One region of the Paenibacillus sp. alder61 genome, then DNA from elsewhere that is predicted to be linked to it. Evidence: a T-box and tRNA genes for the amino acid it is inferred to sense, from the RefSeq annotation. Region 1 holds a T-box; the other holds one or more tRNA genes.
What was found. A T-box is a leader RNA that pairs with one kind of tRNA and senses whether it is charged. The one in region 1 lies ahead of tyrS (tyrosine--tRNA ligase), so its partner is inferred to be a tRNA-Tyr.
Positions count from the first base shown of each region.

Region 1 (16,107 bases):
GCTGGTGGAGCACCCGGCGGTAGCCGAGGCCGGCGTCATCGGCAAACCCGACCCGACGCGCGGCGAAATCATTAAAGCGTTCATTTCGCTTCGCGAGGGATATACGCCGTCCGAGGAACTGAAAGCGGAGATCGCCCGGTTCGTGAAGGAAGGCCTGTCGGCGCACGCGGCTCCACGCGAAATCGAGTTTAAGGATAAATTGCCGAAGACCCGTTCCGGTAAAATTATGCGGCGCGTCCTGAAAGCCTGGGAGCTGAACCTTCCGGCGGGCGATCTGTCCACCATCGAAGATTAAACCGGAAAGAGAAAACCTCCCCACGGTGCATGGATACACAATCCATGGAACCGTAGGGAGGTTTATTTGTTTTACTTGCCGTATTGAACCGCGGCCGTAGGGGCCGACTCACCCGCGTCGTTGACCGCGGTGATTTGAATCCAACCGCCGGCGGCTTCATGCTTGAACGAGAACTGGGTGCTTGCGGTGCTGCCCAGCTTCTTGAACGGTCCTTTCGCGCTTTCCGCGACATAGACATTGTAGGAGGATACCTGTTCGGCGGAAGCGTTCGCTCCCCAGCTCACCGTGACATCCTTATCGTTGACCTGTGTTACAACCTGGCCGGGAGCTCCGGGAGGAGCCGTGATTTCCGGCGCTAAGTCGCCCCCCTCGCCTGACTGCGTGGCGGGATCGGTGGGTTCGCCTTCGTTTGTCCCGGACCCTTCGGGCGGGGTATTGTTGGCTCCTACGATGGCGCTAGGCTGGGATTCCTTGCCTGCGACATCAACCGCCGTTACATAATAGGAGGTGGCGAAGCCGTCCTGGGCTCCCACGCTAAAGGAAGTCGCTTCCCCGGTCAACGCGGCCTGCCCCGTATACTTGAAGGATCCTCCGTCTGCGGATTGATACAAGCGATAGCCGACGACGTCTTTCTCGGCGTTTTTGCTGAAGCTCACGCTTCCCGAGTTAAGCCTCACATTGCTCGGGGGAGCCGGCGGCGCCCCGTCATCCGCCCGGGGATCCTGCTTCGTCGGCGCATCCTCGCCAGCGTCCTTCGGAATATAGTAGCTCAGCGAGCGGTGGCCGCCCCGCATCGATCCGAAGGCCTTCTGCAGTTCGTCGATCAGTTCCTTGATCGGTTTCTCCCGCTTCATTACGACCTTCTCCCGGACCATATCCGAAGGCGTCGTGTCCTTCGGGATATAATTGATCTCGTTATAGGTGATATACTTCATGCGGACCAGAACATCGTCGGATTCTTTAGGAACGTATTTCGCGTTGAAAATATCCGTAACCATCTTGCCGGCCTGCCGGGTCAGCTTGGTCGGCAGCTTGCCGCTGAATCCGGATACCGTGGCGGTAACGATGCCGTCCGGTTTGGAAAACTCCGGTGTAACGAACAATTCTTTCTCGTTCTTGGTCACTTCGTTCATCACCTTGGCCCATATGGAGCGGGCCCGCGATTTGCCGGCATCGGACAAGGTGTTCTTCGGTTCTTTGTACCCGATCCAAACCCCGAGCGTCACGTCGGGGGTATATCCCATAAACCAGACATCGGCATAGTTTTGCGTTGTGCCGGTTTTGCCGACGATCGGAATTTTGCCGTAATTCTTGAAATCGCTTTTGATGGATTTGCCGGTCCCGCTCGTAATAACCGTTCTAAGCATATCCGTCATCAGGTAAGCGGTTTGTTTGGAAAAAACGCGTTTGGGTTCGGCTTTATGCTGATAAACGACGTTCCCTTGCGAATCCGTAATTTTGGAAATCATATAGGCGTCGTTGAACTCGCCGCCGTTGGCGATGGCGCTGTAGGCGTTCGTTAGCTCCTCGACGGTTACCCCGTATCTCAAGCCGCCGAGCACGCCCGTCTGCGCGCTGTAATCCCGTTCATCCAGCGTCGTAATGCCGAGTTTCTTGGCGAAATCCCAGGCTTTATCGATGCCGACCACATCGTTGAATACCTTCAGGGCCGGAATATTGCGGGATTCGTTCAGCGCCGTACGGGCGGTGACAAGCCCCTTATAGCCGCCGCTGGAGTTGACCGGGATATGATATCCTTTCGCGCCGTCCCGCAAAATCACCGGCGAATCGTCGATGATGCTCGCCGGTTGGATCAATCCGGCCTCCATGGCCGGCAGGTAAGCGGCGATCGGCTTCATCGTCGAGCCGGGTTGACGTACCATTTGCGTAGCGTAATTCATCTGCTCCGTGTGGAAATCCCGGCCTTCGATCATGCCCAGAATCGCGCCGGTCCGATTATCGATCATCATGCTAGCCACTTGTTCCAGCCCTTTGGTTTTGCTGTAAGGCGAGAAGTTATCCTTATCCTCCGCAACCTTGTGCATGGAGTTGTATACTTTCTTGTTGATCGTGGTGTATACCCGGTAACCGCCGGTCAACAGCTCCTGACGCGCTTCTTCAAGAATCTGCGAATTTTTGGCGATTTCCTCCTTGGACATTCCCGGGTTGTTCATCATCGCGATCACGATCGCTCCTTGACGCTCCGTTTCAAGCATCAGGTAAGGATAAGTTTCATAGGCCTTCTTCGTCTTGGGCGCGAGCGACGCTTTGATATCAAACGCCAACGCCTCATCGTATTGCGCTCGGGTGATTTTGTTCTCCTCCAGCATCCGCTGAAGCACCAACTGCTGTCTTTTTATGGCGCGGTCAAAGTTTTCCTGGTTAAATTCGCCCTTGCCGTTGAAGGCCGAATAGGCCGATGGTCGCTGCGGCATCCCCGCCAAATAGGCGGCCTGCGCAATGTTCAGTTTTTTCAGGTCGGTTATGTTGAAAATTCCCTTGGCCGCCGCTTTGATTCCGTAAACTTGGTATCCGTTCGAGCCGTTGCCGAAAGGGACCTTATTCAGATACGCCGTAAGAATCTCTTCCTTCCGAAGGAAACGCTCCAGACGCAAAGCCAGCAAAATTTCTTTGACCTTCCGGTTATCCGTCCGATCCAAATTCAAAAACACGCGACGCGCCAATTGTTGGGTCAGCGTACTGCCGCCGGTCTGAATGTCTTCCTTGAGCACTTTTTGTTTCACGGCCCGCATGGTTCCCTTAAAATCGATGCCCTTGTGCTCCTGAAAATGGTTGTCTTCGATGGCGATGACCGCGTCGATGACGGAGGAAGGGATTTCTTCGAAGGCGACAGGCCGCCGGTCTTCTTCCGAACGAAGCTGGCCGATCGCCTGCCCGTCCCGGAAGTAGGCGAATCCGGTTATGTCGTTATGATTGATTTTTTGCTCGATATCGGCACGCGATCTCACCGGCTCGTCTTTGACGATCGAGGAGACGTATCCGAATACAACGCCTCCGGCAAACAAAGCTCCGGCAAAACCGAGCAGCACAAGCCAGCCGAGGGTGGACCATACCCAGCGTCCGCGCTTCCGTTTGGGAGCGGGTTTGGCGGAAGGCTTGTTGTTCCGGTTTCTTCTCTGCAGCTTTCCGGAATTGTTTTCGTTCTCATGAACCATGGATGCTCCTCCTTTTTAACAGCAACATTATAGCATAAAAAGAGGGATATGGTTGATTTTTCAGCCTATTTCCCGGTCATTCGCCAGGGTTTTCATATTTATTCCGTTTGACTTTGGAATTTAACCTGTGATATAAAATAGCTAATTGTATATCGTTAAAGGCTTGGATAGACACAGTAGAAGGCGGAATCCCGCCGCTCAGAGAATCGGTGGTTGCTGCGAACCGAACGGGCGGATCCCCTTTGAATTACCGTCTGGAGCCGTCCGGGGGAACGCCATGGGCCACGCTCATGCTGTCAGTAGTCCGGTACCGGGAAACCGTTATGGAAATGAGGTGAAAACCGAGGCGTCGACAAGCCCGCTGGTTAGCGGTAGTGGCGATGCGCGGTTTTAATTAGGGTGGTAACGCGAGCGGCTCCTTCTCGTCCCTTGGGATGAGAAGGAGCTTTTTTGTCGTTTTCAGCGCGCAAAAAATTAAATTTCAATCACATGTGGAGGAATGAAGAACATGAAGTGGGAAGAATTGACACAGGCTCAGCAAGCGGAGGTCGAGCGTCAGCTCAAGGTAATCTCCCGCGGCGTGGTGGAAATCGTGCCGGAGGACGAATTGAAGAAGAAAATCATGAAATCGGTGGTTACGGGAACGCCGCTGAAAGTTAAACTGGGACTGGACCCTTCCGCTCCGGATATCCATGTCGGGCATACGGTCGTCATGCAAAAGCTGCGCCAATTCCAAGAGTTGGGGCATCAAGTGCAGTTGATCATCGGCGATTTTACCGGCCGCATTGGCGATCCGACCGGCAAGTCGGAAACCCGGAAACAGCTGTCGGAAGAGGATGTGCAGCGGAATGCCGAAACCTACCGTCAGCAGATCTTTAAAATTCTGGATCCGGAGAAAGCCAAGGTACACTTCAATTCGGAGTGGCTGGCACCGATGACGTTTGAGGATGTGGTCAAACTGGCGGCGAAGGTGACGGTTGCCCGGATGCTGGAGAGAGATGACTTCACCAAACGGTATTCCACCGGTCAACCGATCAGCATCCATGAATTTTTCTACCCGCTGATGCAGGGGATGGATTCCGTCGCACTTCACACCGATATCGAGCTGGGCGGAACGGATCAGAAATTTAATCTGCTGATGGGCCGAACCTTGCAGAAGGAATACGGCCAGGACCCGCAGGTCACCATCATGACCCCGCTGATCGAAGGGCTCGACGGCGTGCAGAAGATGAGCAAGAGCCTCGGAAACTACATCGGCATCGACGAGGAGCCGAACGAAATCTACGGTAAAGCGATGTCGGTTCCGGATGAATTGATGCTCAAATACTACGAGCTGGTTACGGATTTGTCGAATGAGGAGCTGGAGACGCTGAGCGAGGGCGTCAAATCGGGGGCGGTTCATCCCCGCGACGCGAAGATGAAGCTCGCGCATACGCTTGTCCGCATGTACCATGGGATGGACGCCGCGGAAGGCGCACAAGAGCATTTTGTTACCGTATTTCAGCAGCGTGCGCTGCCGGAGGATATCGAGGAGATCGAGGTGCCTGCCGGGGAGCTGGAGGACGGAAGCATCAAGCTGATCAAGCTGCTCACGCTGATCGGGTTTGCTTCGTCAAACGGGGAAGCGAAGCGGAGCATTCAACAGGGAGCCGTGAAGATCAATGAAGAGAAGTTGACCGATGTCAACGCGGCGATCGCCCTGGCCGGAGGCGAAGTCATTCAGGTCGGCAAGCGTAAATTCGCCAAGCTGTTGGTTAGATAAACTGCCAAATAGATTTATAATGCCTGATTGGCCTGATCCGGGTGAGTGTCCGGGTCAGGTCTTTTTCGGTTTTGTTGCAGTTAGCATATAACGGGAATAGCTTCCGTTAATCGCTGGAGTGGCGGAAGAGGGGGATTTTCATAAAAAAACCGGTCCAAGTCGGAGCGACTTGGACCGGTTAGCTTGCGAATCTTAACGGTTGTAGAACTCGACGATTTGTTTCTCGTCAATATCTTGCGACAGCTCGGAACGTTCAGGCAAACGGATGTATTTGCCTTCCATCGCCGTATCGTTGTATTCCAGGTAAGCTGGAAGATGCGTGCGGTTCTCCAGAGCTTCCTTAACGGAAGACAAACCGCGGCTTCTTTCGCGAAGGCTGATGACGTCACCGATGCTTACACGGTAGGAAGCGATGTCCACTTTCTTGCCGTTTACGGTAATGTGACCGTGGGAAACCAATTGACGGGCACCCGCACGGGAGTTGGCGAAACCAAGACGGTATACCAGGTTGTCCAGGCGGCTTTCAAGCAGCGCCATGAAGTTTTCACCGGCAATACCCGGCATTTTTTGCGCTTTGGCAAACAAAGTGCGGAATTGCTTTTCTCCCAAACCGTACATGTGACGCAGTTTTTGTTTCTCCAAAAGCTGCATACCGTAGTTGGATACCTTTCTCCGTTGGTTAGGACCATGTTGTCCCGGAGGGAAAGGGCGTTTCAAATCTTTGCCTGTTCCGCTCAAGGAAATGCCAAGGCGGCGGCTGAGTTTAAATTTAGGACCAGTGTAACGTGCCATTGTATAGGTAGACTCCTTTTATCATAAAATTTTATGGGTAGGGTTCTACTTGCGCGGGCTTTGTTTGGGCGGGCGGAGGATAGATAATCCGCTCTCTGACAAGAAAGTTCAGCCGCTGTCTTGTCAGCAACAAAAACCGAGAGGGTGCTTCGCATGATTTACGCCCTAATCAAAGACTCTATCCAGTCTTTATCAACAATATATATTATAGGACCCCGGCGAGTATTGTCAAGCGGTGGATTTTGTTTAAATATAAAGGATTTTGACGATAGGCCTTTGGGCCTAATAATACTTTGAAAATGAAGCAAATTATAATGCAAAACGGCTACGAAGATAGTAAAATGAACATATAAACAAGGAACTGAACAAATATTACTATGATATTCGTGTAATTCTAAAAGGCAGAGTGAGACGGCTTCGTTTAAATTATCTCGCTGCGGGGCTGGGAGCGGCGAAAAGGAGCTTTTACATGACAAAACAAACTAGAGACGACTCGATGCAAGCGTTCATGCCAACACCAATCTACACTCTGCCGAGTTGGAATCCCGAGGAAGATCAGGATCCGATCAACTGGCTCAGATTGATGGATATTACGTCTCATGACTATCCATATATTATTGCATTGCTCGAGAATACCTGCCGTAATTGGGCCCCCCAGCTGCCCTCGACGCTGGCTTCTTACCGGGCGGAATGGTTTGTTACGGATTCGGCCGGGGAGTTCGTAAAATCCGGAGAGGATTCCCCGCCGCCTGAAACGGAGCGGACGTTCGTCGAGATGACCCGTCGCTGTCTCAAGGAGAATCAGGTGGTCATTTCCCGCTTTCCGGGAGGCTTCTGTGTGGCGGCCCCCGTACTGACCAGGCATACGGCCGAGCTGTTCGCCGTGCTGGGATGTACGATTCGCGGCCCGGAGACAGCGGCGGATTTCGCCGAAAGCTGGGTCGTGATGGCGGCCCAGTTTTTCAAAACCTGCTTCTATAAGGAATTTGAAGCGATGTTTATCTCCGACCTGCTGCACGTTCAAAAGCTGGCCAAACGGGAAGAATATCGCCGGTCGATTTTGTTCCAGGTCATTCAAGAACTGCACGATAAGAAAGACGTGGATTCCGTATTAACCGAGGTGTTCGGGCGAATCGCCGGCTTGTTTCCGGAAGCCGATGTGGAATTGCTGATGTCCCAGGATTACTTGAGTCGGGATCCACGGGTTAAATCCCTGCAACTGCAGGAGGCGCGGGATAGCATCTGCGCGCGGGCCTTCATGGAGGGCGTGCCCCTCCGTTCCGGGAATGGGGGAGGCGACGGCGAAGATTGCCTGGAAATCGCGGTCCCGCTTGTGGGAAAACAAGGGGTTTATGGCGTTTTTCATTTGGTTATGCCTCCCGGGGATGTCGAAGAGGTGGATCTGCAATTGGTCAGCATGCTCGCGGATACCGCGGGATCCGCTTTTGAGAGCGCCAAGCTGTATGAGCAGTCGAACCTTCTGGTCAGTGAGCTCCGGCTTATAAACGAATTGACGAAGCGCCTGAATCAGAGCTTGCGGCTGAAGGAAGTTTTCAAGTTCGCCACCGAGGAGCTCCTTTCCATTTTCCGGGCCGAATTTTGCTGCATCACGCAGTTGGACAAGGAAGGCGAAGTTTTTGAAGTGATGGCGTCGAATGTCCCGGCCCTGTCCAAAGCGTTTTTTTCCAAGGATTACGGCTTCAGCGGACTTGTACTGAACACAAGGGAGCCGGTGATTTTATCCGATTACAAGGCCTACGGAAAGGTAAGCTCCAAGCTGATGGATGAAACCGACTCCCGGTCGTTGATCGTAGCTCCGCTGATCGTGCGGGGCGAGGGGATGGGGGCGATTATGCTGGCCCATCGGGCGGAACGCTTTTTCTCCTACGAGAACTACAGGCTATTGCAGGTGCTGTCCTCTCACATCGGTCTTGCGATAGCCAATGCGTCCCTGCATGCCGAAGTGCAGCGAATGGCCAATCACGATATGCTTACCGGCCTGTACGCCCGGCACTATCTGGATGACCGGATCCAGAGTTTCCAGAAGCGGGACGAAGGCGGCTCCCTCATCATCGTCGACATCGATCTGTTTAAGCAAGTCAATGATACGTACGGCCATCAGATTGGGGATAAAATCCTGAAACAGGTTTGTTCGATCATTCTGCGTACGGTGCGCAAAACGGACATCGCCGCCCGCTGGGGGGGCGAAGAGTTGGCTATTTATTTGCCGGGGGCGGACATTCATAGCGGCTACCAGATCGCCGAGGCGATTCGCCTTCAGGTAGCGGCGGAGTGCGAACCCCGGGTCACCGTCTCTTGCGGGATTGCGGAATGGAACCAGGAGAGCGATAAAATCAGCGTCGAATCGCTTTTTTATCTGGCGGATATGGCGCTTTACAAAGCGAAGAAGAACGGCCGGAATCAAACGCAGATCGGCCTTAGCCCCGAGGGGGAACGATGACCAATTGGCAAGAACGTCTTGGTGGACGTTCTTTTTGTTTGGGGCTTTAGCCAGTTGAGCTGGTGAAGCGTGCGAAACCACCTGCTATGCGGGGGGTATAGTGATGCTTATAGTCAAAAACCACCTGATGGGGTCGGTTATCATAATCACATCCAAAGAGGGCGCCTGTGTGCTTCCAGGCTTCGAACTCCAAAAAGATGCAAATCTGCAGGTGTTTTAGGCCGATTCCCGGGGGAATGCGAAAAAAGATGCAAATCTGCAGGCATTTCCAGCGATTTTAGAGAAACGAGCCGGTTTCGTCGAAAATTCATGCAGATTTGCAGGTATTTAGAAATTTTGAGTCCAAACAGGAAAAAAGCATGCAGATATGCAGGAATTTTATGTTATCAAGGTTGTTTGACGAGGTACTAGGGGTTTAGTAAATAATCGCACCCCTTCAGAGATAGGCAAAAGCGGTAACGGCGCATGTAGCTTGAACGTAGTGAAAGCAAGCGCCTTTAGACGCGAGCCGGTAATAAAGGCTTATAGCCTTAGAGCAAACCACCCGTTCACACGGGTGGTTTTGATTTGCGCATAGTTTCCAACGGGCGGGAAAGGATACTGCGTAAATACGTTTTCCGGATCATCCTAGTTGCCGGAAGTAGAGGGGCGCAAGAATGAAATGAAATCCGCATACTATAGTTTCATGTCTCTGCTGTTTGCCGTTCTTCTGTTGGTCTCCTGCAGCCTTCGCGACAATAAGACGCCGGAGCAATGGTACCGGGTCACCTGGTCGGGGCTCGCCGGATGCGACTCGCTTACGTTCCGGGGCGAGGCGGCTTTGTTTAGCGGGGCTGAAGGCAAGCTTACGGAATCATTCGCTTATTCGGGTCAGCTGGACGATCATCACCGTCTGCGAATGGCCACGGTTCTTCCCGTTCCGGCGGAGGGAACAGGCCGGCTGCCGAGGACCGCGGAGTCCAAGGCGAAGGCCTATCAAGTTAACTTGCTGTGGAAAAGCGGGAACTGGAGTCTGGAAGCGAACGAGGGGGATGCCGTCCTCCAGGGACTCGCCCGGTTGAACCCGCTGGATCAGTTGGAGGGGATTCGGACCGCGCGGAAAGTGATGAGTTCGGATAAAGGAGCGGCCCGGGGAACCAAGGTGCTTAGGATCGAGCTTGACCCGGATGAGGCCAAAGCCCGCCTGAAGGCAAAGTTAACGGAGGAGATGGAGGCGGTGAAGAACGGCTGGAAGACGCGTTTGCAGCAGGTTGAAGCGCCCCGCCGCCCCCGGATGGAGGCCGAACTGAACGAGGCCTGGTCGGACAGCAAAGAACGCTTGTTGACGATGCTCGACCAATCCGAAGCCAAGGTGGTTTACCACCTGACCATCGACCGTCACAACGGGCTGCCGACCCGGTTGACGTCGGAAACCGAATTGGTGTACCCGAACAGACTGGGGCTTAAAGTAAAGGAGGCCCTGTTGACGGACAACCGGTTTGAAAACTACCGCTAATCCCCCGGAGGCTGACTTCGCGCAAACACCGTGCTACAATAGGTAAGAAGAATTAACCATTGTTCAACACATTGCAGGATCCATATGATGAATCCGCAGGGCTTTATGGGAGCCCGTTATTTTGAGGAGGCTGAAGCTGTAATGAGAGATCCAAGAATCCAGAAGCTGGCGCAGAATTTGGTAGGTTATTCGGTAGACGTGCAGCCAGGGGAAAAGGTACTGGTGGAAATGATCGGAGAAGAACGCGATCTGCTTAAGGCGGTTATCGAGGAGATCGGCAAGAAGGGCGGGCATGCGTTTGTCGAGCTCACGGACAAAGCCGTTCAGCGCACGCAACTGAAATACGCCACCGAAGAAGGCATGAAAATATGGGCGGAGTATGATTTGGCCCGGATGAAAATGATGGATTGTTACATCGGTATCCGCGCCGGCTCCAACGTGAACGACCTTTCCGATGTGCCGGAAGACAAGATGAAGATGTACAATGCCCTGTATTCCCATCCCGTACATAGTGAGCAGCGGGTCAAGCATACGAAATGGGTCGTACTCCGCTATCCGAACGCCAGCATGGCTCAACTGGCCAACGTCAGCACGGAAGCTTTTGAGGATTTCTATTTCGACGTGTGCAATCTCGATTATGCCAAAATGGACAAAGCCCAGGACCCGCTTGCCGAATTGATGAGAAACACGGACAAAGTCCGCATCACCGGACCGGGCACGGATTTGACTTTCTCCATTAAAGGAATCGGGGCGGAAAAATGCTCCGGGCAGAAAAACATTCCGGATGGCGAGGTTTACACCGCGCCGGTACGGGATTCCGTCAACGGGACGATCAGTTACAACGCGGCTACCCTGTATAACGGAGTTACGTTCGAGAACATCAAGTTCCGTTTCGAAAACGGCAAGATCGTGGAGGCCACGAGCAACGATACGGAGCGGCTGAACGAGATTCTCGATTCGGACGAAGGCGCCAGATACATCGGTGAGTTCGCTATCGGCTTTAATCCCTACATCCTGCATCCGATGAAGGATATCCTTTTTGACGAGAAGATTGCGGGCAGCCTGCATTTCACCCCGGGCCAAGCCTATGACGACACGGATAACGGAAACCGCTCGTCGATCCACTGGGATCTCGTGCTGATTCAACGTCCCGAGTACGGTGGCGGAGAAATTTATTTTGACGACCGCCTGATTCGTAAAGACGGCATCTTCGTGCTTCCGGAACTGGAAGCTTTGAATCCGGAGAACCTCAAATAAGGAGAAAATCCCTTGCCTGGAAAGCGGATTCAATGTATCATGATAATATGTTTATCTCAAAGTTGACACGGAGGGATCGCTATGGCCACAAATAATCAAGCAGTTGTGGAAATCGCCCAAACGGCGGGGAAATTCACTTCTTCGATCGTATTGCAGGCGGACAACAAGTATATCGACGTTAAGAGTATTCTAGGTCTTTTCACAACCCTGGTGAATACCAAGAGCTATGAACTGCATGTTCACGGGCCGGACGCGGATGAAGCCAAGAAGGCGGTATCGGAAGTATTCGCGAAGCACGGTTTGGACGTGAAGGTAGTGGCCGAGTAAGCGGGTCCAAGAAGCATATCTGCCTTTCCCTGGCAGATGTGCTTTTTTATTTGTCCACAGGCTTGACCGGCAAAGCTTTCCGGGACGGCGATTATTTGGCGAGGTTCTTGTATTGGCCCCCGATTTCGTCTAATATTAAGAATATGAATGTGTGGAGACTTGGAGGACATAGGGGGGATGAACATGACTTCATCTGATTTGCAGGAGCAATTGAATCTTAAAGCGCTGAATCTTCTGAAAGAAGATGCCGATAAAATAGAAAAGCTGATCGAAGTGCAGATGGAGAATCTGGCTACACGTTACTGCCCTCTCTATGAGGAAGTATTGGATACCCAGATGTACGGTTTCTCCAGACAAGTCGATTATGCGGTACGCGTCGGACTCGTTCAGGAAACGGTAGGCAAGCAGATCCTGAGCAAGCTGGAGCGGAATCTGGCTACGCTTTACGAAGCGATGAACAATAAGCAGCAGTAGCCATAGCCTTTATACAGCGGTTATATTACAAAGCGCATGACCCTCCAGAGGGCCATGCGCTTTTTTTTTTGATATCTTGATCAGACGAGGAAGAAAGAAACGCCGAGAATCAGGTAAACGGCCAGCAGAAGAAAACCTTCGTACCAGTTGGTCTGACCGTCCTGTGTAATCGATTTGGCGATAAAAACGGATACCCCGATGGCCGCAAGCTCGATCACCGTGAACACGATATCCATCGGTTTGCCGAACAAATGGCTGACGAAGATGAGGACCGGCGCGACAAAAAGGGCGATCTGCAAACTGCTGCCGACGGCGATTTCGACCGCGGCTCCGATTTTGTTTTTCATCGCCAGCATAATCGCCGCGCTGTGTTCCGCGGCGTTCCCCACGATGGCAACGACGAAGGCCCCGACGAAGAGCTCGCTGAGCCCGAAGCGGGAAGTGAGCGTATCCAGCGTATGTACCAGCCATTCACTAACGAGAGCGACCATGACGGTGGCAACGACCAAGTAGAGAATCGACTTTTTCTTGGACCAGGCGGGCTCGTGTTCGTGAGGGAGTTCCTGATCCCCGCCTTCCGTCACATCGGCCAAGTAGTTTTTATGCGTGATCATGGAGAACACCAGCCACAGCAGATAAGCCACGATCAGAATTCCGGCCACGACAAGGCTGAGCGAGTTCCGGTCTTCCTCATGGAGCACATGCGTGTTCAGGAATATGGCCGGTACGAACAACGCGATGATGGCGACAATCATCAAAGAGCCGTTCATTCCGGCTAACGTGACGTTGTATTTCTGTACCTTGAACTTTAATCCGCCCGCAAACAGGCTAAGTCCGAGGACAAGCAGCAGGTTCCCGATAATCGATCCGGTGATGCTGGCCTTGACCATATCAAAAAGGCCTTCCTTCACGAGCAAAATCGCGATAATCAGTTCGGCCGCGTTGCCGAAGGTGGCATTCAGAAACCCGCCCAGCCGCTGCCCGGCGTAATGGGCGACGCTCTCCGTCGCTTTTCCCAGGAATCCCGCGACAAAAATAACCGCAATCGCGGCGATAAAGAACTCCAAGGTGGCGGGCCAGTGGGCGTAGTGACCGATGGCGCTGAGTACGAAGAAAAGAATGAGTAAACCGGGAGACAAATATTTCTTCATTTTTACACCCCTGTTATTTAATTTTGCATTGGCAGTGAAACCGGCAGGTGTAGGGAATAACTACACTTCAAGTTCAATATAACCAATAACGTGATGATTATAAACGAAACGTGAAAATTGGTCTATATTTGCTTAATAAGAAATTAGCAATTACAATGGGTAATAATGAGGTTTGAAGGAGGAAAGACCATGACCGAGCAATTGCAACTGGATTTGGGGGTAATTCGGGTTTCTGATGATGTAGTTTCCAAAATCGCGGGAATGGCGGCCCTGGAAACCCCCGGCATTGCGGCGATGTCCGGCGGGCTGTCCGAAGGATGGGCCAAGCGGTTAAGCGGCAAAAATGTGCAAAAGGGCGTCACCGTAGAAGTCGGTCAACTGGAAGCGGCGATCGATCTGCGGATCATCGTGCTTTATGAGACTCCGATCCACGAAGTGTGCCGGATGCTGCAGCAGAATGTACGTGAAGCCGTTGAGAACATGACCGGTTTGAAAGTGGTGGAAGTGAACGTGAAGGTCGAAGGCGTGGCGTTTAAAGACGACGAGGCCTAAGCGCCCGGGCGTCCACAGTCCGATCGGCATTGTTCCTGCAAAAATCAAAAGACTCCAGGAAAGGATCCTGAAGTCTTTTTTTGCGTTCACCTGGATTCGTCAGCCTTGACGGCGTCTGCGTTGGCTCCAGTCGTAAGTGGCCGATTCTTTCATGACCACGGATTTCGTACGCTCCTGTTTGGCCGGCAGGGAGGATTGGCGGGAGATGCTCAAAACGATACCCATCGCCACCATCATCACGAGCAGCGAGGAGCCTCCGTAACTGATGAACGGAAGCGTGACCCCCGTGACCGGAATCGTACGGGTAACGCCGCCGATGTTAACGAAAGCCTGAATCGCGATCAGGCCCATGATCCCCACCCCCATCAACGTTCCGAAGGCGCTCTGGCAGCGAAGGGACACGAGCAGACCCCTCCATATAAAGTAAATGTAAAACAACAGAAAAATCAGGGTGCCGAGAAAACCGAATTCTTCCCCGATGACGGAGAAAATAAAGTCGTTATAGGCGTTCGGAAGATAATGCAACTTCTGTATGCCTTGTCCAAATCCGGTACCGGTCACGCCGGCATGTCCGATGGCCGTCAGGGATTGAATCAGATTATATCCGGTATGCTGCGGATCCGCCCACGGATCCAGATAAGCCTGAATCCGCCCCATCTTGTAATCGCTCCCCGTGTCGGCGGTATCGCCCGGGTTGATCTTGTCCCAAAGGGCTCCGACCCCCATCACGATGCTCGCTCCCAGAACCAGCAGCGCGATGGAACCCATGATATGCTTCAGATTGGCTCCGCCCGCAAAAATAATCAGGCCCGCCGTGGCGACGAGGATCATACAGGAACCCAGGTCGGGCTGAAGCATGATCAGACCGGCCACAAAACCTACAATGACCATGACCGGTATGTAGCCTGTGCGAAGATCGCGGAATCGTTCGCCTTTCTTGGAAATCAGGGCGGACAAATACATGATGGTCGTCACCTTGGCCAATTCCGTGGGCTGAATCCCGAGCGAGCCGACGTTCAGCCAACTGCTGGCCCCGTTGATGCCGCCGGAGAACGGAACGATCATCAATAGAATAATGGCTAATATAAATACAGGGACAAACAGTTTCTTATATTTCTCATAGGGAATGTTCATCGCTATAAACATGCCGATTAGGCCTACAAAAGCAAATATGATTTGCTTTTTGGTAAAATACAACGGATCGTAGCCGAAGTTTTTGTTGACCATGGCGATGCTGGAGCTGGAGCTGAACACCATCACAATCCCGAACCCCACCATAAGCAGCGTCAGTACGAGAAGCTGAAAATCAGGGGTTCCGCGCCGGGGCTCTTCTTTGTTGTCTCTCATGAAAGCCGGGCTTAAGCCTCGAGGAGTTCCTTCAACTCTGCGAGCTTATGCGTCGCCGTCTTCATGACCAGCGCCGGAATTTCCGATTCGTATTCCAGCCCGTGTGGGAAAGTGGCCCGCCCCATGTAGACCGCTTCGATTGCCAGAATCGTGTCCGGACGCTCCAACTTGCCTTCAACCGCTCGCGTATTGATGCGAAGGTAGTATTCATCGTTGTTGTGTTCGATTTTATAGTCGTATGTAGCGCGGTAATATTCCCACTGCCAGCGAATAAAGCCAACTTTCTCGGCAGATTCGTCCAAATAGGCCAAATCGCTCTTTAGTCCATCCAAACCTGTATTTTCAACTATCATCTGTCGGAAGGCCTCCTTATAATGTTCGTAAAAAAGTCATGAGTTCTCTCCCCATGATATTATGTTTCCATCACTTGTGCAAGCACGGAAAGCCTTGTGCAAAGTGAAGTTTCCGCCTTTTCGTCCGCGGGCCGCGCATATTAAGAAGACTTGTTTTCTGTTACAATGAAATCAATGATTTCGGTAGAGAGGGAAGTGGGCGAATGGATAGGGGAGCGCTTAAGGCTTTATTTAAAGGCATGGTGGAAGACCGGCGCTATTTGCACCGGCATCCCGAACTCTCTTTTATGGAAAAAGAAACGGCGGATTACGTGCAAAAGCGGCTGGAGAAACTCGGCGTGGAGGTGACGGCCGGCGTCGGGGGATTCGGCATCATCGGGCGCGTGCGCGGCGGCCGACCCGGGAAGACGGTGGCCCTGAGAGCGGACATGGACGCGCTGCCCATTCAGGACGAGAAGGACTGCGATTACGCGTCCGGCGTTCCCGGGGTGATGCATGCCTGCGGTCATGACGGGCACACGGCCGTTCTCCTGGCCTTGGCGGAATATTATAGCGGCCGGAGGGAAGAACTGAGCGGGGAAGTGCGGCTGCTGTTCCAGCCGGCGGAGGAAGTTTGCCCTGGCGGCGCGGTGTCGATGATCGAGGCCGGCGCGCTGAACGGGGTG
Region 1 covers NZ_JAIUDG010000018.1:61,512-77,618, reverse strand. Annotated here, with positions in the region: gene acsA (acetate--CoA ligase) at 1-295, shown strand, start outside; gene LBW89_RS18935 (transglycosylase domain-containing protein) at 367-3,471, opposite strand; T-box leader at 3,627-3,904, shown strand; gene tyrS (tyrosine--tRNA ligase) at 3,980-5,233, shown strand; gene rpsD (30S ribosomal protein S4) at 5,426-6,025, opposite strand; gene LBW89_RS18920 (sensor domain-containing diguanylate cyclase) at 6,495-8,486, shown strand; gene LBW89_RS18915 (hypothetical protein) at 9,148-9,981, shown strand; gene LBW89_RS18910 (aminopeptidase) at 10,123-11,238, shown strand; gene LBW89_RS18905 (HPr family phosphocarrier protein) at 11,320-11,565, shown strand; gene LBW89_RS18900 (DUF1507 family protein) at 11,749-12,039, shown strand; gene cax (calcium/proton exchanger) at 12,120-13,190, opposite strand; gene LBW89_RS18890 (Asp23/Gls24 family envelope stress response protein) at 13,380-13,742, shown strand; gene ftsW (putative lipid II flippase FtsW) at 13,842-15,089, opposite strand; gene LBW89_RS18880 (YugN family protein) at 15,101-15,442, opposite strand; gene LBW89_RS18875 (amidohydrolase) at 15,646-16,107, shown strand, end outside.

Region 2 (16,107 bases), on a different contig from region 1:
CCCCGGTTTGTCACCACCGCTCCGAGTTTTCCGGTCCCTTCCGCTATGTATTCCACTGAGGTTTTGATCCATAGCTCCTCGGAGAACCGGATCATTAACCCGGCCTGATCGTATCGCGATTTCGGCCGGGCGATGACTTTGGTTGTCATTCTGAAATTTTTCGGAGTAGCCGTATATAAGAAATGCCCGCTATCGGCTTGAAAACCGTAGTGCGTCTTTTGCCAAAAATCCGTGTTCTCTTCGGTATGCAGCACAAGCTGGCTAAGTTCCGTATCAATAAACCAGCTTCGAGGCTCGTCATGCCAGGCGAGCCCCTCAGTTAACCGCGGATTCCGGAATTGTTCGTCCAATAGTAAAGTATTTATCATCATTAACTCGAACTGCCCCTTCTGGATTTATAATAGCCGTGCCCCAGATTTCCGTGACGGTGATGAAAGTCGGAGGATGAGCCCCGGCGACGGGCATATCCATGGCTGCTGCTGTATCTTTTGCCGTAGTGTTTCGCGGAGCTGCTGTAACGCCTTCGATGACGACTATGAGAGGAGGAGTGCAGAAACTTGTCGATCCATTTTCTTAACATCCCTATTCCACCTTTCTAGATGGTAATATTTACTTTAACTTTATTCGGATATTATCACAAAAGGAACGGCACCTTCAACTTTCGGTAGATTCGCCGTATTCATCGTGGAGGCGTCGGAGGCGAAGCAAATCTTCCTTCAGGCGATGAATGCCGGCATACGGCTTCCGCAGCTCCAGCAAGCGTTCCAGAATTTGTCGAAGCTCGTCGGACAGGTCCAGTTCTTCCTGCCAGCTCCGATCGTTTGCCTTAGAGGAGGGGGAATCGTCGGGCTCAAAGGAGGAATACAGCAGAAACAGCATAAAATGCCCGATGTCGAAAAGGTCGGTCTGAATTTCCGCGGTTTTGAACCGACCTGAGGAGGAACGGATAAATGGAAATCCCATTCCTGGAGGCCGCTCCCGGGGAGGGGGTTCTCCGATTTTTCGGGCCAGCCCGAAATCGATCAGATACAACCGGCCATCATGTATAAACACGTTCGGAATTCGCAGATCCAGATGCACAAACCCTTTTTGATGAATATGTTCCACCAGGTCGAGCAAATCCAGCGTATAACGGACGCAATCCTCTTCGGTCAACCGCTTCCCTTGGTCAAAAATCAAATCCTCGAACGTATCGCCGTGCAAAAAAGACATGACCAAATAAGCGCCGTTCTTATCTTTAAACAAGTCGATGTATTCGGGAATTTGCGGATGTCCGACGGTTTTCAAGATGTCCGCTTCTCTTTTCAAAAAGTTCTCGGCGCGGGAGCCTTTGCTGGGTCTCGCTTGCTTCACCGCGACGGAGGACCCGCTGATCCGATCCGTACATTTATATATTAATCCGTAGCTTCCCTCACCAATCAACTCTTGGACGATATACCGTTCGGCCAGCGTTTTGTTGGTTTCCAAAGGGTAATCGCGCCAGGCTTTCATAAACGACTTAAAGTTTAACAGGAAGCGCATGTTTGTCGATATCACCGTCCTTACGTTCGCAGGGAGCGTTATCCCGATTTAAGGTAAATTATATCGCATACCGGGGTCCCTCGCGAAATCCCAGACTTTAGTCCGGGTAAAAAACGGTCCGTAGTCGGTTTTTCATAGAGGTTCGTGTATAATAATCTAGAATAACAACTTTAGATTCAAAACATTTAAATTCTCGATACATAAGTTGAGGTATAACATCGGATGAACAAAGCAGAGAACCAGCAAGCGGACGCTTGGTACAGGCGGGCGGAGCTAAAGGCCGCTGAGTATTTTTCGAAATTGCGGGCGGATGTAAAAGAAGGGTCTTATCTCCCCGCGCTAATCGAGGACTTTCAAAAGTGGCAGAAGAAGCATGTCCGGGCCGGTTCGATCCTGTCCTTTTTTTCTCGCTTCAACAGGAAGCAGCCGGACTCGACGGATTTCCATCGATATATCGCCTGGTTGAACTATGCCGGAAAACTGGACAGTTACCTGGAACGCAGCATTTCCTATATCTATTTGCGGGATTTGGGAAAAGATTTGAACTCCGGGCGGACGAAGTTCAAAGTCGACCGATTGGTCACCGAGATCAAGACGCTGCTGAACCATCCTTCCGATGAAAATAAGGAGCGCCAACCGGATTTCATCAGTTTAGCCGCGTTTTACCGTTGGGCGCAAAAGGAATCCGTGGAGAATGCGGCCATTTGGGTGATTCACAAAATCAAAGGCGTATCCCCCCGAATCCCCAAAGAAATGAACGCGGAGGAAGCAAAGCGGAAATTAATCAAGATTATCGTCGGCGTCGTGATGCACGCGTTGGATGAAATGGACGAAGGGGAGATTTCTTCCAAGGAACGCTCCCGGAGGTTGGACGAAGCGATCCGGCTCGGTTATTATTATGGACTAACTTACCCGTTTATCGATGATCTGCTGGACTCCGGGGCGTTGCAAGACGAAGAGAAAGAGCGTTATTCCTCGATGATCCGGGCCACATTAACGAATGGAGCCGTACCTGAGCTGGGGGATTGGAGCGGCGGTAACCCCGAATTGGTACGTTACGTTCATGATGAGCTGCGGGAAGCGTATGAATACATCAAAAATTACCAAAGTCAGGAGACCCGGAATCTTTTTTATGAACATTCCTATGTGTTTTTTCACTCCCAGGACATGGACCGGCTCAAGGACTTAAAAAAGCCGGATTACAGCAATGAAGAGTTGTATTTGCCCATCATCATCAAATCCGCTTCCTCCCGGCTCATCGTCCGGTCCGTTCTTAGCGCTCCGCTGGATGAAGACTTTAACCAGCGAGTGTTTTACTACGGGCTGTATAATCAGCTGGCCGATGATTTTGCCGATATGTTCGACGACTTAGAGGACGGAGCGGTTACCCCGTATACCTATTATTTAACCTATCGCCATGAACGGCCCGATTTAATCAACCCGTTTGAATTATATTGGACCGTCATATCTCATCTGATACACCACGTTTATCAATCGGACCCGTTAACGCGCGAAATTATTCTGGATCGGGCCATCAATGGCCTGAAACGATACCAACAACGTGTCGGCCGGGATAAATATAACGAAATCATGGAGATCTTCGCCGCCGGAATCCCGGAATTGAACCAAGTGATCCAGTATATGGTACGAAAAGCGGAAGACGTGGACTTTTTTGACAAGCTGCTGCGGGATCAACTGCTTTTAACGATGAGAAACAATCACAAGGAAAAGGAAGAATTCTATACAACGATCCAAACCGCCCGCGCCTGGATTAATGAATGGTTGAAGATCCCCCGACCTGACGCTTTACCTGCGGCAAACGGGCTGCTCATCGATACGGCCAACTACAGTCTGGAGGGGAGCGGCAAGCGAATCCGCCCCGTACTCGCATGGGTGATGGGGGTTAAGGAATACGGACTGGAAGCTTCCGCCTTAAAGCCGTTATTGAATGCGCTGGAGTATATGCACACGGCTTCCTTGATCTTCGACGATCTGCCGACGCAGGACAATTCGGCGACGCGGCGGGGGAGACCGACCCTCCATCAGGTACACAATAGTGCCATCGCCGAATTGACGGGGATTTATCTCATTCAGAAAGCGATTGAAGAGCAGGCCTCCCTGGATGGGTTTGACAGCAAAACCGTGCTGAGTGTATTGCGATATTTATCCCGCAAGGCGGGGGAAATTTGTATGGGTCAAGCGATGGATTTGAACTCAAAAGGAAAAGTGCTGACTTTGGAGGAATTAAACACACTTTGCTTCTATAAAACGGGGATCGCTTTTGAAGTCTCGCTCGTCGCCCCCGCAATGCTTGCACAAGTGCAAGAATCGGACATTGCATGGCTCAAAAAGGTGGCCTACCACGCAGGAATCGCTTTTCAAATCAAGGATGATTTGCTGGACGGGGAAGGCGATCTTGAATTGCTGGGGAAGCCTACCGGCAAAGATGTCGAAAACAACAATTCCACCTTTGTGACGATTCTTGGGCGGGACGGGGCCGCTCAGGCGATGTGGGAGCACTATTGCCTCGCGATGGAAGCGGTGAAGGAGCTTCCGTTGACTACCGGTTTTTTAAAGCACTTATTGAACTATATCATCGTCCGGGACAATTAGGATGACAGTAAACGGCCTAGTTTTCAAAGCAACGTCCTTTCATAAAAGGGCGTTGCTTTTTTCGTTTGTCTGAGAAAATATCCAATATTGACTAAACAATATTGTCTAATATAAGATATGGGCAAATAGCCAACGTTGACTATTTGAGTTGGAGGAGGAATTGGGATGAGCTGGTTAACAGGCAAAACACCGCCCTTTTTGAATCATGTAGGGGAAGAGGAACGCGAAAGTGTTGCGGAATTGAAGGCTGTACCTATCGGAGACGTAGACCAGTGGATATTGATCCGGGGAGAGAAACGGACGAATCCCGCGCTGTTGTTCGTTCATGGCGGGCCTGGGCAAAGCCACATGTATTTGTCACATCTTTTGGACACGGAATTGGAGAAGCATTTTACGATAATCCATTGGGATCAACGGGGGGCGGGCAAGTCATTTCGGGCGGGTAAACGGGATCCGTCCAAAATGAATCTGGAGCAACTGGTTCAGGATGCGGGCGAGGTCATCACCTATGTCAAAAGGAGGCTGGGGATCGAGCGGTTGTTTGTCCTGGGCCACTCCTTCGGAACGATCCTCGGCGTGTTGATCGCTCAGCGGTATCCGAGGCACATTCGCGCTTACATCGGACTTTGTCAGGCCGTAGGACTCTTGGATTGTTTAACCGACTCGTATCGGTATTTACTGGAGGAAGCGGCGAAAAGAGGGGACGAGAAAGCGGTGCGGGAACTGCGAGCCATCGGTGAGCCGCCGTTTCGCCATTTTACAAAAGGGTTGTGGAAGTACTCGGTTATTTTACAAAAATACGGCGGCAAGGTTCATGGCAAAAAGGGGTGGGAGATTTTCAGAGCCATTTGGTCCGCACCAGAGTATACGGTGTTCGATAAACTCCGTTATGTTCGGGGAGTCACGTTTAGTGTGAAGCATTTGCACCGGCAGCTGCTGACGCATCATTTGGAGAAGGTGGTTCCCCGGGTCGAGGTGCCCGTTTATTTCCTGCTGGGCGCTTACGATCAGGCCACGCCAAGCGATCAGGCGGCCCGGTACCTTGAGAAGCTGGACGCACCGGCCAAGAAGCTGATCGTGTTTGAGCAGTCGGCTCATATGCCCCATTACGAAGAGCCGGAACGGTTTTTACAAGAAATGATAGTGCTTCGCGATGCGGGGAACTTCTAAAGAAAGAGCCGGGCAATGGTGCCCGGCCGAGCTTCTCTTTACTGACGGCGCCGCGTAAACAGATGGAAGGTGACGCCGAACCGGTCTTTGACCATGCCGTAAGCTTCGCTGAAGTGAACTTGCTGCAAAGGAAAAACGGTCTGACCGCCCTCAGACAAGCCGTCGAAGAAACGCCGGGTCGTTTCGGCGTCAGGCGTCGTAATGCAGACTTGGACGGTTTCGCTCCGATCCGTGGATGCGGTGGTTTCCAGAGAATCCGCAACAAAAAGATCGGCTTCTCCGATTTTTAACACGGAATGGGCTAACCTGCTTCGTAACCCAGGGGGGAGGGTGTCTCCGGAGGCATCCGGCGCCTCCCCGTAAGTTTGCTTAAACAGCGTCTTGGCCCCTAGTGCCGTTTCATAGAAGTCGATAGCTTCCTCGGCTTGGCCGTTCAGCATAATGAAGGGGGTGATTTGAAATGACATCGTAAACTCAGCTCCTCGAATAGTAAGGTTAACCCGTCCGGCGATTTATCGGTCTAGGTTTGTAATCAGTATACCCTCAGATAGTGACAGGTTTTGTCATAGTCGGATTCGTTGCGAAAAAAATTGACATAATCGATAGTAGTAACTATAATGGTTACAACTGGAGGGTGATTACTTGAAACAAATTAGCACTCGTTTTTCTATAGCGGTGCATACCCTTTCCCTGATTGCCATAAGCCCTGTGGACTGTACCGGAGATTTTATCGCAGGGAGCGTAAATACGAATCCGGTAGTGATCCGCAGAATTATGAGCATGTTAAAAAAAGCGGGGCTGGTGGATGTCCGTCCGGGAGTAGGTGGAGCTACATTGGTTCGGGACCCGGCTCAAATCACGCTTCTCGATATATATCGCGCCGTCCATGTGACGGAAGAGAACCGGCTGTTCCGAATTCATGAGAATTCCAACATTCAATGTCAGGTGGGCCGGAATATCGAGAAGGTTCTGCAGGAGGAATTGGCCGAGGCCCAAACCGCTATGGAGCAAAGATTGGCACAAACGACACTGGATGAACTGATCCACCGATTCAATTGAAAATAAGCCTCTTGAAGAGGCCTTATTTTATACATTTGTTGTAACATGAATAGTTATAACAATAAACATTACAACACATATGGAGGTATGGTATATGAAGATGCTAGTAACTGGAGCGACAGGGAAACTGGGCAAGAAAGTGGTGGAACATCTGCTGAAAACCGTGCCGGCCAGCCAGTTGGCCGTTAGCGTACGCAATCCGGAGAAGGCGGAAAACTTGCGGGCCTTGGGTGTGGATGTTCGTCAAGGCGACTTTGATGTTCCCGAAAGTCTTGATTTGGCTTTTGCGGGAGTCGACCGCATGCTGCTGATTTCCGCGGACGGGGATAACGAAACACGGATCCGTCAGCATACCAACGCCGTTGAGGCGGCCGTCCGGGCAAAGGTGGGCTTTATTGCCTATACCAGCCTGGCCAATGCTCAGGACAGCAAGCTCTTCCTGGCTCCTACCCATCAAGAGACAGAGAAGGCGATTATGAAGACGGGCATTCCGTACGCTTTTTTGCGCAACAACTGGTACCTGGAGAATGAAATCTCAAGCGTTCAAGGCGTCCTCGCGGGAGCACCGTGGGTAACCTCGGCGGGGAGCGGTAAAGTCGGATGGGCTTCACAGCAGGATTACGCCGAAGCCGCGGCGGCGGTTTTGTCCGGAACAGGCCACGAAAATACGATTTATGAGCTATCCGGCAAACCGCTCAGTCAAGAGGAATTGGCATCCGCAGTCGGCAAGGTGCTGGGGAAAGAGGTTCCCGTACAGCAGGTCGATGATGCGACTTACGCGGAAATCATGAAAAATGCCGGCGTTCCCGATTTCGTCATTCCGATGCTGGTCAGCATTCAACAGGGCATTCGGGAAGGGGATTTGGAAATCCGGAGCGACGATTTCGAGAAAGTGCTTGGCCGTCCGCTAACGTCGCTGGACGATGCGCTCCGTCAACTGGTCCGGACTTTGTCCTGATTGGGCTGAGTTTTGTGCCGCAGGTGGTAAGATCCAACCTATCAAAGCTGCAAGAATATCCTTTCTTGCGGCTTTTTTTATTTGCGGACAATCGTGCTGATCCAAGAGGGGAGTCATGGAAGGTTTGGTTTAGTTGTGATAAAATTAGATCAAATTTATAGGATTTTATCAGCTTAATGAAATAAGCCGAAGGAGTTGATTTCCACTGAAGAACCGTGAAAGCGCCATCTTTGAATCCGCATCGATTTCCCCGTTGGAGAACCGGATTGCCAGTGTATTCGTCCATGTAACGGATTTAAGGAAATCCGCGGAATGGTACAGCCGTTTGTTAGGCCTTCCGGTTTTTGAGGAGCGGCTTAACGGCGGGCCCGTGTATTGGTTTGAGTTTAAGGGAACTCATCTGATCCTTGATTCGAATACGGCAAACCGGCAAAACCCGGAGTGGGATGAAAGCATGAAGCCAAGGATCATGTTCAAAACCTCAAATTTGGAGGAAGCTTACCGATACGTCCTAGAGAAGGGTGAGACCATCCTTGAGCCGGAATATCACGGAACAATGGCGTATTTCAATTTCCGCGACCCCGAAGGAAATGCGCAGATGGTTTGCTGGAGCGCTTCTCCGGCCGAGGATACCGAATTCATAACGGAAAGTCCGATTTTGCCGAAAATAGGCGGGGTGTTTGTGGATGTGAAGCATATCCCGGAGACGGCGCGCTGGTATTCCGATCTGCTGGGCGTCCCGTATGATGCTTCCGCGGCAGGCGGAGCGATATACTCGGTTCCCATGGCAGATGGCGCCGCACTTTTGCTTGATCGGAACGGCTTTATGAATGGCGGTGCATTCACAGAGCCTTTATATTTCGAAACGGAACACTTTGATGCGGCGCTGGAATATATCTCGCGTCAGGGGTTTCAACTGACGGGGAAGCCCGGCTATTTTCCCGACTTGAAGGAAGCGGCTCTGCTGGATCCCGACGGCCATCGCATTATTGTGGCTCAAATGATGAGCTAGGAAGAGTGGGGATTTTTATTTTTTGCTTGACAAAAAACAGGCTCTTGCTTTAATCTGGTAAAAATTATGGAAGCTGCGCAGGAAAGGATGTGAACCAGGATGAAAACACGGATGTTTTTCGTTGAAATTCCAAACTTGGAACAGTGGTCCCTTTATGAGGAGAGCCGCTTATTTCTTCGTGCCCGGAATAGATCTTCATCCTCTTCACGCGGAGTGCTCGAAATATCCTCCTGTATTCGTACAGGTACTGCGTAGGCATTCAAAAATATGTCTATACGTTTTGGATATAAGGCCGCTGAGGAAACTCGGCGGCTTTTTTGCATCTATGTTATCGAAAAAAAGTAAAAAAAGGGTTGACACCCAAAAAAAGCCGTGATAACATCAAATCAGTAAAACGGTAAAACATTAAAGCGATAATGCATGAAAGTAATATCGGATAACGAAAGTACGACAAATCTACGAAGAAAGGAAGGGATAGGTTATGAAAAAACTTTTTACGCCTTATTATGCCGAGACCATGTTCAACGAGACGCATCCATCCAGCCAGGATTGGCGCGAATGCGAGAATAACGAGTTGTTGGCCGGCTTAGATCAGGCCTATCTCGAGCCGATTATGAGTAGCTTTTACGTACCGCGTTTAGTCCGTATCATCCCGAAAGGAGGAGGAACGGTACTGACGTGATTGTGAATCGCGGACCGTTCTGAATCCAGATCCGTAGATCCATAGCTTTGTACGTAAAAGGCTGCTTGCACCTTCGCAAGTGGTCCATTTGTGCTTGCCTTTGTCAGCTTATGAAGTTGAAAGGGGCCGGTTCAATGGAACGCTTGGAAGGGGAGTAGTCTTTTTTTGATCCCCATGGGGAACGTATGTACCGGTTAATTTCTCGATATTGCCTCTTAGCCAAGCCGGTAAGGCGACGGCCTTTGAAGCCGCGACCCCAGGTTCGAGCCCTGGAGAGGCAGACATGCGGTTGTGATGGAATGGCAGACATGCGGGTCTTAAAAACCCGTGAAGCGCCAGCTTCGGTTGTGGGTTCAAGTCCCACCGGCCGCACCAAAAGTACATAACATACGGTTCGCAAAGTGTGAGTCGGTCACTTGTCGGGTTAGTAATGGTGGCCGAACGAAACACAAGCTGTAAAAAATCAGCGGGAGTTAAGCCCGCTCCAAGCCACGATTTACCGTAGTCCATCAACACAGTTTTCATGGCGTGGTGGTGAAATTGGAGAACACACCGGCCTTTCACGCCGGGATTTGCGGGTTCAAGCCCCGTCCACGTCATTTTTCTCCAAATAGGGGTCCATGTCCTCGGCGGCGAGTCTGCCTCCAAAGCAGACTGAGGTGGGTTCGATGCCCACGGCCCCTGCCAATTTTAACAAGTGCCGATGGGTGAGAGGTTGAAACCGCCAGACTGTAAATCTGGTCCGTAAAAAGCGCGCTGGTTCGAATCCGGCTCGGTACATTTCTGTTCACTTGGCGGCCACAATAACATAAGAATAAAAAAACCAACATTGCCGCTCGATGGGCAAATCCGGTCCGATCCATGGACCGTCAAATCCAAAGCGAAAGGAAGAAGCCAGCCTTGCAGTACAGGTGAATCCCATGAAAAGAAAAACACGTCAATACCCATTTATTCATGAAACGACATTCCGGAATACGACGGAGCAGGATCTGGAATTTAGCGAAGTGCTGAATCGGATTTCCCGATTCGTCGCGGCCGATCCGAGGGGCGTCTATGATCTTGTGATCACGACCGACGCACAGACGCATCCGGGGCATACCAAATTCGTCAGTTACATTGTGGTGTACCGAGTCGGAAAAGGAGCTTGGTTATGCAGCCGTCAGGTGATCCTGCCCCGGGAAATCTATTCCGTTCAAGAAAAGCTATCCTTGGAGACCTCTTTCAGTCAAGAAATTGCTGGGCAGTTCGGTTATGAAGAACGAGCCGCCCTTGAAAATATCATTTTGCCGCACATGGAACAGGGCGCGGATATCCGGTTTATCGTGGATATTGACGGCGGGAGCGGGCCGAAAAACAAAACCGCAGCCTACCTGGCCGAAATGGTGGGTCGCATTGAAGCGATGGGTTTGATCGCAAGGGTTAAGCCGGAGTCGGTAATGGTAAGCATCGCGGACCGCGAAACCAAAAAGCCGTATCCCTTCAAGGTTGTTTGATTTGAGAACCGCGGCGGTAGGACTAAATATGAGGCGGAGGCTGCGCTTTAGCCATCGCTTCTTTTTTATTGCATTTTTTTCTTCAACCCTGGATGATAGGAGTAATATTTTGGGGAGGTTGAACATGGAAATCGTCAGGCTGCAGGAAAAAGATATCCGTCCAGCGCTAGAACTGGTCTGGAGCGTATTTCGGGAATTCGAAGCTCCGGAGTATACCGACGAGGGTGTAGAGGCTTTTAAACAGGTCATCTCGTACGAGACGTTGTTAGAGCGGTTCAGACGAGGAGAGGTCCACTTTTGGGGGAGTAAGGTAAACGGGAAGTGGATCGGCGTTATAGCCACGATGGGAGAAAGTCATATATTCTTGTTATTCGTAAAAAGAGAGCACCACCGGCAAGGGATAGCGAATCGGTTGTTCCGTACCGTGGAGGAGCGTTGCCGGTGCCTGCCGGACATCAAACGGATGACGGTAAATTCCTCGCGCTTGGCCGTCCCGTTTTATCGTCGTCTTGGTTTTACGGAGACCGGCAAGGAGAGGACGGTTAACGGAATCCGATTTACGCCGATGGAGTTCATGTACTAAATTTGGAAATCTGTTACCGGCCATACAAAATTCAAAATTCGAACGTGCTAAGATGTTCCTCGGCAACGCAAAAGAAACCAAAGAGGAACAGGAGTGGGTTAGGAGTTGAAGAAAGAAATTGCATGGTCTGCAAGTAAACGTTGGACTGCGGTAACCTTGGCGTTCTTGATGTTGTTTGGAGGCGTCTTTTTCGCTGCTGAACCGGGAACGGCTTTGGCGAAAGCGGAGATTACCGCAACGGCGACCGCCGAGAGCGGGGAAGTCCAGCCGGGTTCAAGCACGACGATTCAAATTCAGGTCACTTCCTCGGAGTCGAGCGCGCTTATGCTCGATGTGGGAATCTATGACGACTCCCTGCAGCCGGTCGACCGAATCATTATCGATCCGATCCATGTCGTGGCCGGTGAAACGAAAACGGTGCCGGTCGTCTGGAACGTTCCGGGGACACTAACCAAGGGGAATTATTGGATCAGTTTCGGCGTGTTCGGTTCGGGCTGGAGCTCAAGCGTGAACGAATGGTTCGCCGGCGCGGCGAAGTTTGCGGTCGGAGGCGGCGGGACAGGGCCGGTAACGCTGCCGGTTCCAACCGGGTTGACGGCCGTGCCGCAAAAAGACTCGGTCGCCTTACAGTGGAATTCCGTCACCGGCGCGACGTATTATGAGTTGGAGGCGGACGGAGCCGTCCTTCAGCTAGGAGCGGTTACAACCTATAAGCATGCGGGATTGGAGCCGGATACGCAGCATAGTTACCGCATCCGGGCGAAGAATGCCGAAATGACCAGCGACTGGAGTCCGGTTGTCATGGCGCGAACGCTATCCGATGTCATTACTCCGGTTTCCGACATTAAGCTGGAAGTCTCGTGGAACCCGACGGAGTTGTCGACATCCACGCTGGGGCCGAATTTTAAAATTACGAATACAGGCAGCCGGGCGATAAAACTGAGCGATCTGAAGGTCCGGTATTATTTTACGGTGGATGACGAAGATATTCCGCTGAATATCGGCTTTTGGAGTACGGTAGCGAAAGAAACCGTGGTTCCGCAATTTGCCACGATGCCGATTCCTTCCGCCAAAGCCGACACGTATTTGGAACTCGGTTTTAAACCGGACGCCGGCAATCTGAGTCCGGGCGGATCGGCTACGATCGGTACCTGGATCTATAAAAAAGATTATCCTTCATTCGATCAAAGCAATGATTATTCGTTTACGGACTCGAATAGCTCCGTGGCTACTACAAAAGTGACCTCCTATTTGGACGGTAAGCGAGTTTGGGGCGAAGAGCCGGAGCCGCTGGTTATGCCGTCTTCTCCAACCGGGATCGCCGCGATTCCTACGGATACGACGATCACCCTTACCTGGCAGCCTGTGGATGGCGCGGTTTCCTACGTGGTTAAAGCCGATGGCATCCCTCACGAGGTAAATGGGACCTCTTTTACCCACGAATGGCTGAGAACGGGAAGCCGCCACACGTACAAAGTGAAGACCAAAACGGCAACCCAGGAAAGCGCATGGAGCGGCCTTCTTACGGTCAAAACAACCGGGGAGCAAGTGATTCCGGCACCGGTGAACCTTCGGGTGACAAAGACGGATACGTCCATCAAATTGACTTGGGGGGCTCCGCCCGACGCGGAAATTACCGGTTACGACATTGAAGTCGACGGCCAAGTAAACGACAACGGACTGGAGACGTCCTATGCGCACGAGAACCTGACGCCGGGTTCCGTGCACACCTACCGGGTACGTGCCAAGGAGAACGCCACGCTCGGCGCCTGGACCGATCTTTTGACGCAAAACACGACAAAGACGCCGACGGGAGCGTTCGACGTGCAGATCGACGTGGACACATCCAAAGACCGGGCGCCGATTAGTCCTTACATTTACGGGACGAACGACGATTTGACCAATACGGAGAAGTGGACGTCCCGCCGTGTGGGAGGAAACCGTCTAACTACTTACAATTGGGAGAATAACGCCTCGAATTCCGGTGACGACGAAAATTACCACAGCGATTATTACGTCGCTCACTACTACGGCGGTGTGCCTTGGAGCGAAAAGCCGACGGAGCCGGGGATCGGGATCAGCGGCTTCCACAACAAATCGCTGCAATACGGCGCGTACACGCTCGCTTCGCTGCAGATTGCCGGATATGCGGCAAAGGATGCGGACGGTTATGTGCGTGATGGCGAACAGGCGCCTTCATCCAGATGGGTGGAAGTGAAGCCGGAGAAAGGCGGGCCGTTCGATGCGGCTCCAAATCCGAACGACGATGCGGTATACATGGATGAAATGGTCAATTATCTGGTGAAAAAACACGGGGACGCTTCGACGGCCACGGGGATTCGCGGTTATGAGCTCGATAATGAGCCGGGATTGTGGGTTGATAACCACAAGTACATTCATCCGGGACCGGCTGGCGCGGAAGAAGTTTTGAGCAAGGGTTTGGCGACAGCCAAAGCGGTCAAAAAGGTGGACCCGCAAGCTGAAATTTTCGGGCCGGCCACCTTTGGTTTCGACGACATGTACAGTATGCAAGGAGCTCCGGATTGGCCGCAAGTGCAAGGAAATTATGAATGGTATGTCGATTACTATCTCGACCATTTCCGGGTGGAAGGCGAGAAGCTCGGGGGCAAGCGTCTGCTCGACGTGTTGGATCTCCACTGGTATCCGGAGACCTCCGCGGGAGGACACCGGATTCAAGATAAAGCTGGCAACAACGTGCTGGCGACGAACCTGGCCCGCGTGCAGGCCCCGCGCCAGCTATGGGATCCGAGCTATTCCGAATCGAACAGCCGTTTCTTCCTGTTTCACAGTCCGTTTTTCCCGCTGATTCCGAAACTGCAGCAGTCGATCGATACGTACAATCCAGGAACGAAGCTCGCGTTTACGGAATATAACTACGGCGCGGAAAACAACGTGTACGGCGGGATTGCCCAGGCGGACGTCCTGGGGATCTACGGCAAGTACGGCGTGTATATGGCTCATTTCTGGAGAATGACGGGCGGGGTCGAACCTTCCACGTATATCACTCTGGCGATGAGACTGTACAACGACTATGACGGCAACAATTCCAAATTCGGCGACACAAAGGTTAAAGCCGAAACCTCCGATATCGAAAACAGTTCGGTCTACGGGTCCGTATACCGGGACAGCGACGATAATCTGCATCTGATCGTGCTGAACAAAAACAATGATTTTGAAATGAACGCGAGTTTTAACATCGCCGGCGGAACCACTTACAAGTCGGCCCGCGTCTGGGCGTTCGACGGCGAGAACGCCGCGATCACGGAGCGTCAGCCGGTCAGCGGTATAGAAGATAATCGGTTTACTTACACGATTCCGAAACTGACCGCATGCCATATCGTCCTCAGCGCAAACTGAAGCTGACAGGTGCGCACGTTTGGAAGGACCGTATCGGTTGCCGGAATTCCCAACGCCAGATCTTGGCAGCTTGTTGGAACGGAATCAAATCAGGCCCGTCATCGATCGGGTTTATGATTTTCAGCAAACGGAAGAGGCCCTGGCGTATCTCAAAACCGGTCGGGCCAAAGGAAAAGTGGCGGTGAAGATGAAATAAGTCGGTTAAATCGAGAGGGCATGAGCGGAGGAGGAATTTTCCGTTCATGCTCTTTTGGCACATTAGTCTTTGGCGGAGACGTTCTCCGTATAGTACAGCTCCAGGATCAAATGTTCGTTGTAGTTGCCGAAACCTTTTCCGAACAAGGTCAATCCGCCGATATGCAGCGAATCGTCCTCCACGGATAACCCGAAGGTCCACTGTCTACGGCGAATGTCGATGTCCTCCAGCGTCACGTCCGACAGCCGCAATCCATCCATAAACGTCCCCTTGCCGGTAATCCGCAGCCGCTTCAACAACCCGTATTGATTCGTTTGGGAAGGCCACCAGTCGGGAGTAAACTTGCCGCGCTTGTCCCCATAATCCCCCGGACTCGTCCAGGTGCCCAGCGTGACGCCGTTAAACCGGAAAGTGATATCGGACGGATAATTATTATTGGTACCGGGGGCTTCCGAGGCGATTTCCATCGTCAACACAAGCTCCGTAGGCTGCTGGCTCGACAGCAGATAATTCGGGGCTTTATATTCGATGAATCCTTTATTGAACCATAACACGGCGGCGTCAATCCGTTCCGGCTCCCAAAAATAGCGGGGATCGTCGAAAGTGCCGATAATTTTGTCGGTCGTCGCCAGACCGCAGGTCGGTTCAATGTAGAAATCGGAATAGTGGCCGACCGGGATTTCAACGCGATGACTTTGGCGGGGCGGTAGAGCGTTTCCGAGAAAACGGATTTCCGCGGCCGAGACGCCAAGCGAGCACATTTTTTGCAGCCCGCTTTTGCCGGGCATCATTTGTGTCGCAATCAGTCCCGCTTCGGACAACTTGCGGACATGCATCGTCATGATGGCGCTGGAAAGGCCCGTACTGGCGGCCAATTCTTTCACGTTCATCGGCCGTTCGGCCAATAGCCGCAATACGTGCAAGCGTACCGGGCTGGCAAGCGCTTCGTATACAGGAAGCGAATCCGGTGAGAGGTCTAATTTCATGTAGCATCCGCCTTTAAAATATGATTAATATTTATATTACTCAAGTGCTCGCAGGTTTGCAAGGTAAAACAAAAATGCTCGAAATAACCTGAAAAGGAATTGACGAGGATGGAATTCCATGGATATAATATTTATGTAAATGTGAATTAATTAATAATTATATTAATTATGAGGGAGTGATGATCGTGACTTTAAAAGGAATTTTAAACGCCGATCAAGGCCGGGGAAAAATCGACCGCCATATTTACGGACATTTTTCCGAACACTTGGGCAGATGCATTTACGAGGGAATTTGGGTTGGCGAAGATTCCTCCATTCCAAATACAAACGGTATCCGCAACGATGTAGTGAAAGCGCTTAAGCAAATTAAAATTCCCGTTCTCCGCTGGCCGGGAGGCTGCTTTGCCGACGAATACCACTGGAAAGACGGCATCGGTCCGAAAGAGAACCGCAAAC
Region 2 covers NZ_JAIUDG010000020.1:60,677-76,783, reverse strand. Annotated here, with positions in the region: gene LBW89_RS20195 (DUF1349 domain-containing protein) at 1-371, opposite strand, end outside; gene LBW89_RS20190 (serine/threonine protein kinase) at 655-1,521, opposite strand; gene LBW89_RS20185 (polyprenyl synthetase family protein) at 1,744-4,134, shown strand; gene LBW89_RS20180 (alpha/beta fold hydrolase) at 4,300-5,304, shown strand; gene LBW89_RS20175 (VOC family protein) at 5,343-5,771, opposite strand; gene LBW89_RS20170 (Rrf2 family transcriptional regulator) at 5,947-6,363, shown strand; gene LBW89_RS20165 (SDR family oxidoreductase) at 6,458-7,321, shown strand; gene LBW89_RS20160 (VOC family protein) at 7,575-8,333, shown strand; gene LBW89_RS20155 (hypothetical protein) at 8,815-9,015, shown strand; tRNA gene LBW89_RS20150 (tRNA-Gln) at 9,225-9,296, shown strand; tRNA gene LBW89_RS20145 (tRNA-Leu) at 9,301-9,390, shown strand; tRNA gene LBW89_RS20140 (tRNA-Glu) at 9,541-9,614, shown strand; tRNA gene LBW89_RS20135 (tRNA-Trp) at 9,628-9,702, shown strand; tRNA gene LBW89_RS20130 (tRNA-Tyr) at 9,713-9,795, shown strand; gene LBW89_RS20125 (ribonuclease H-like YkuK family protein) at 9,936-10,508, shown strand; gene LBW89_RS20120 (GNAT family N-acetyltransferase) at 10,633-11,091, shown strand; gene LBW89_RS20115 (glycoside hydrolase family 44 protein) at 11,197-14,469, shown strand; gene LBW89_RS20110 (zinc-binding dehydrogenase) at 14,507-14,665, shown strand; gene LBW89_RS20105 (ArsR/SmtB family transcription factor) at 14,728-15,651, opposite strand; gene LBW89_RS20100 (alpha-N-arabinofuranosidase) at 15,831-16,107, shown strand, end outside.
Region 2: it encodes a tRNA-Tyr, which carries the amino acid that the T-box ahead of tyrS (tyrosine--tRNA ligase) is inferred to sense. The anticodon was not compared.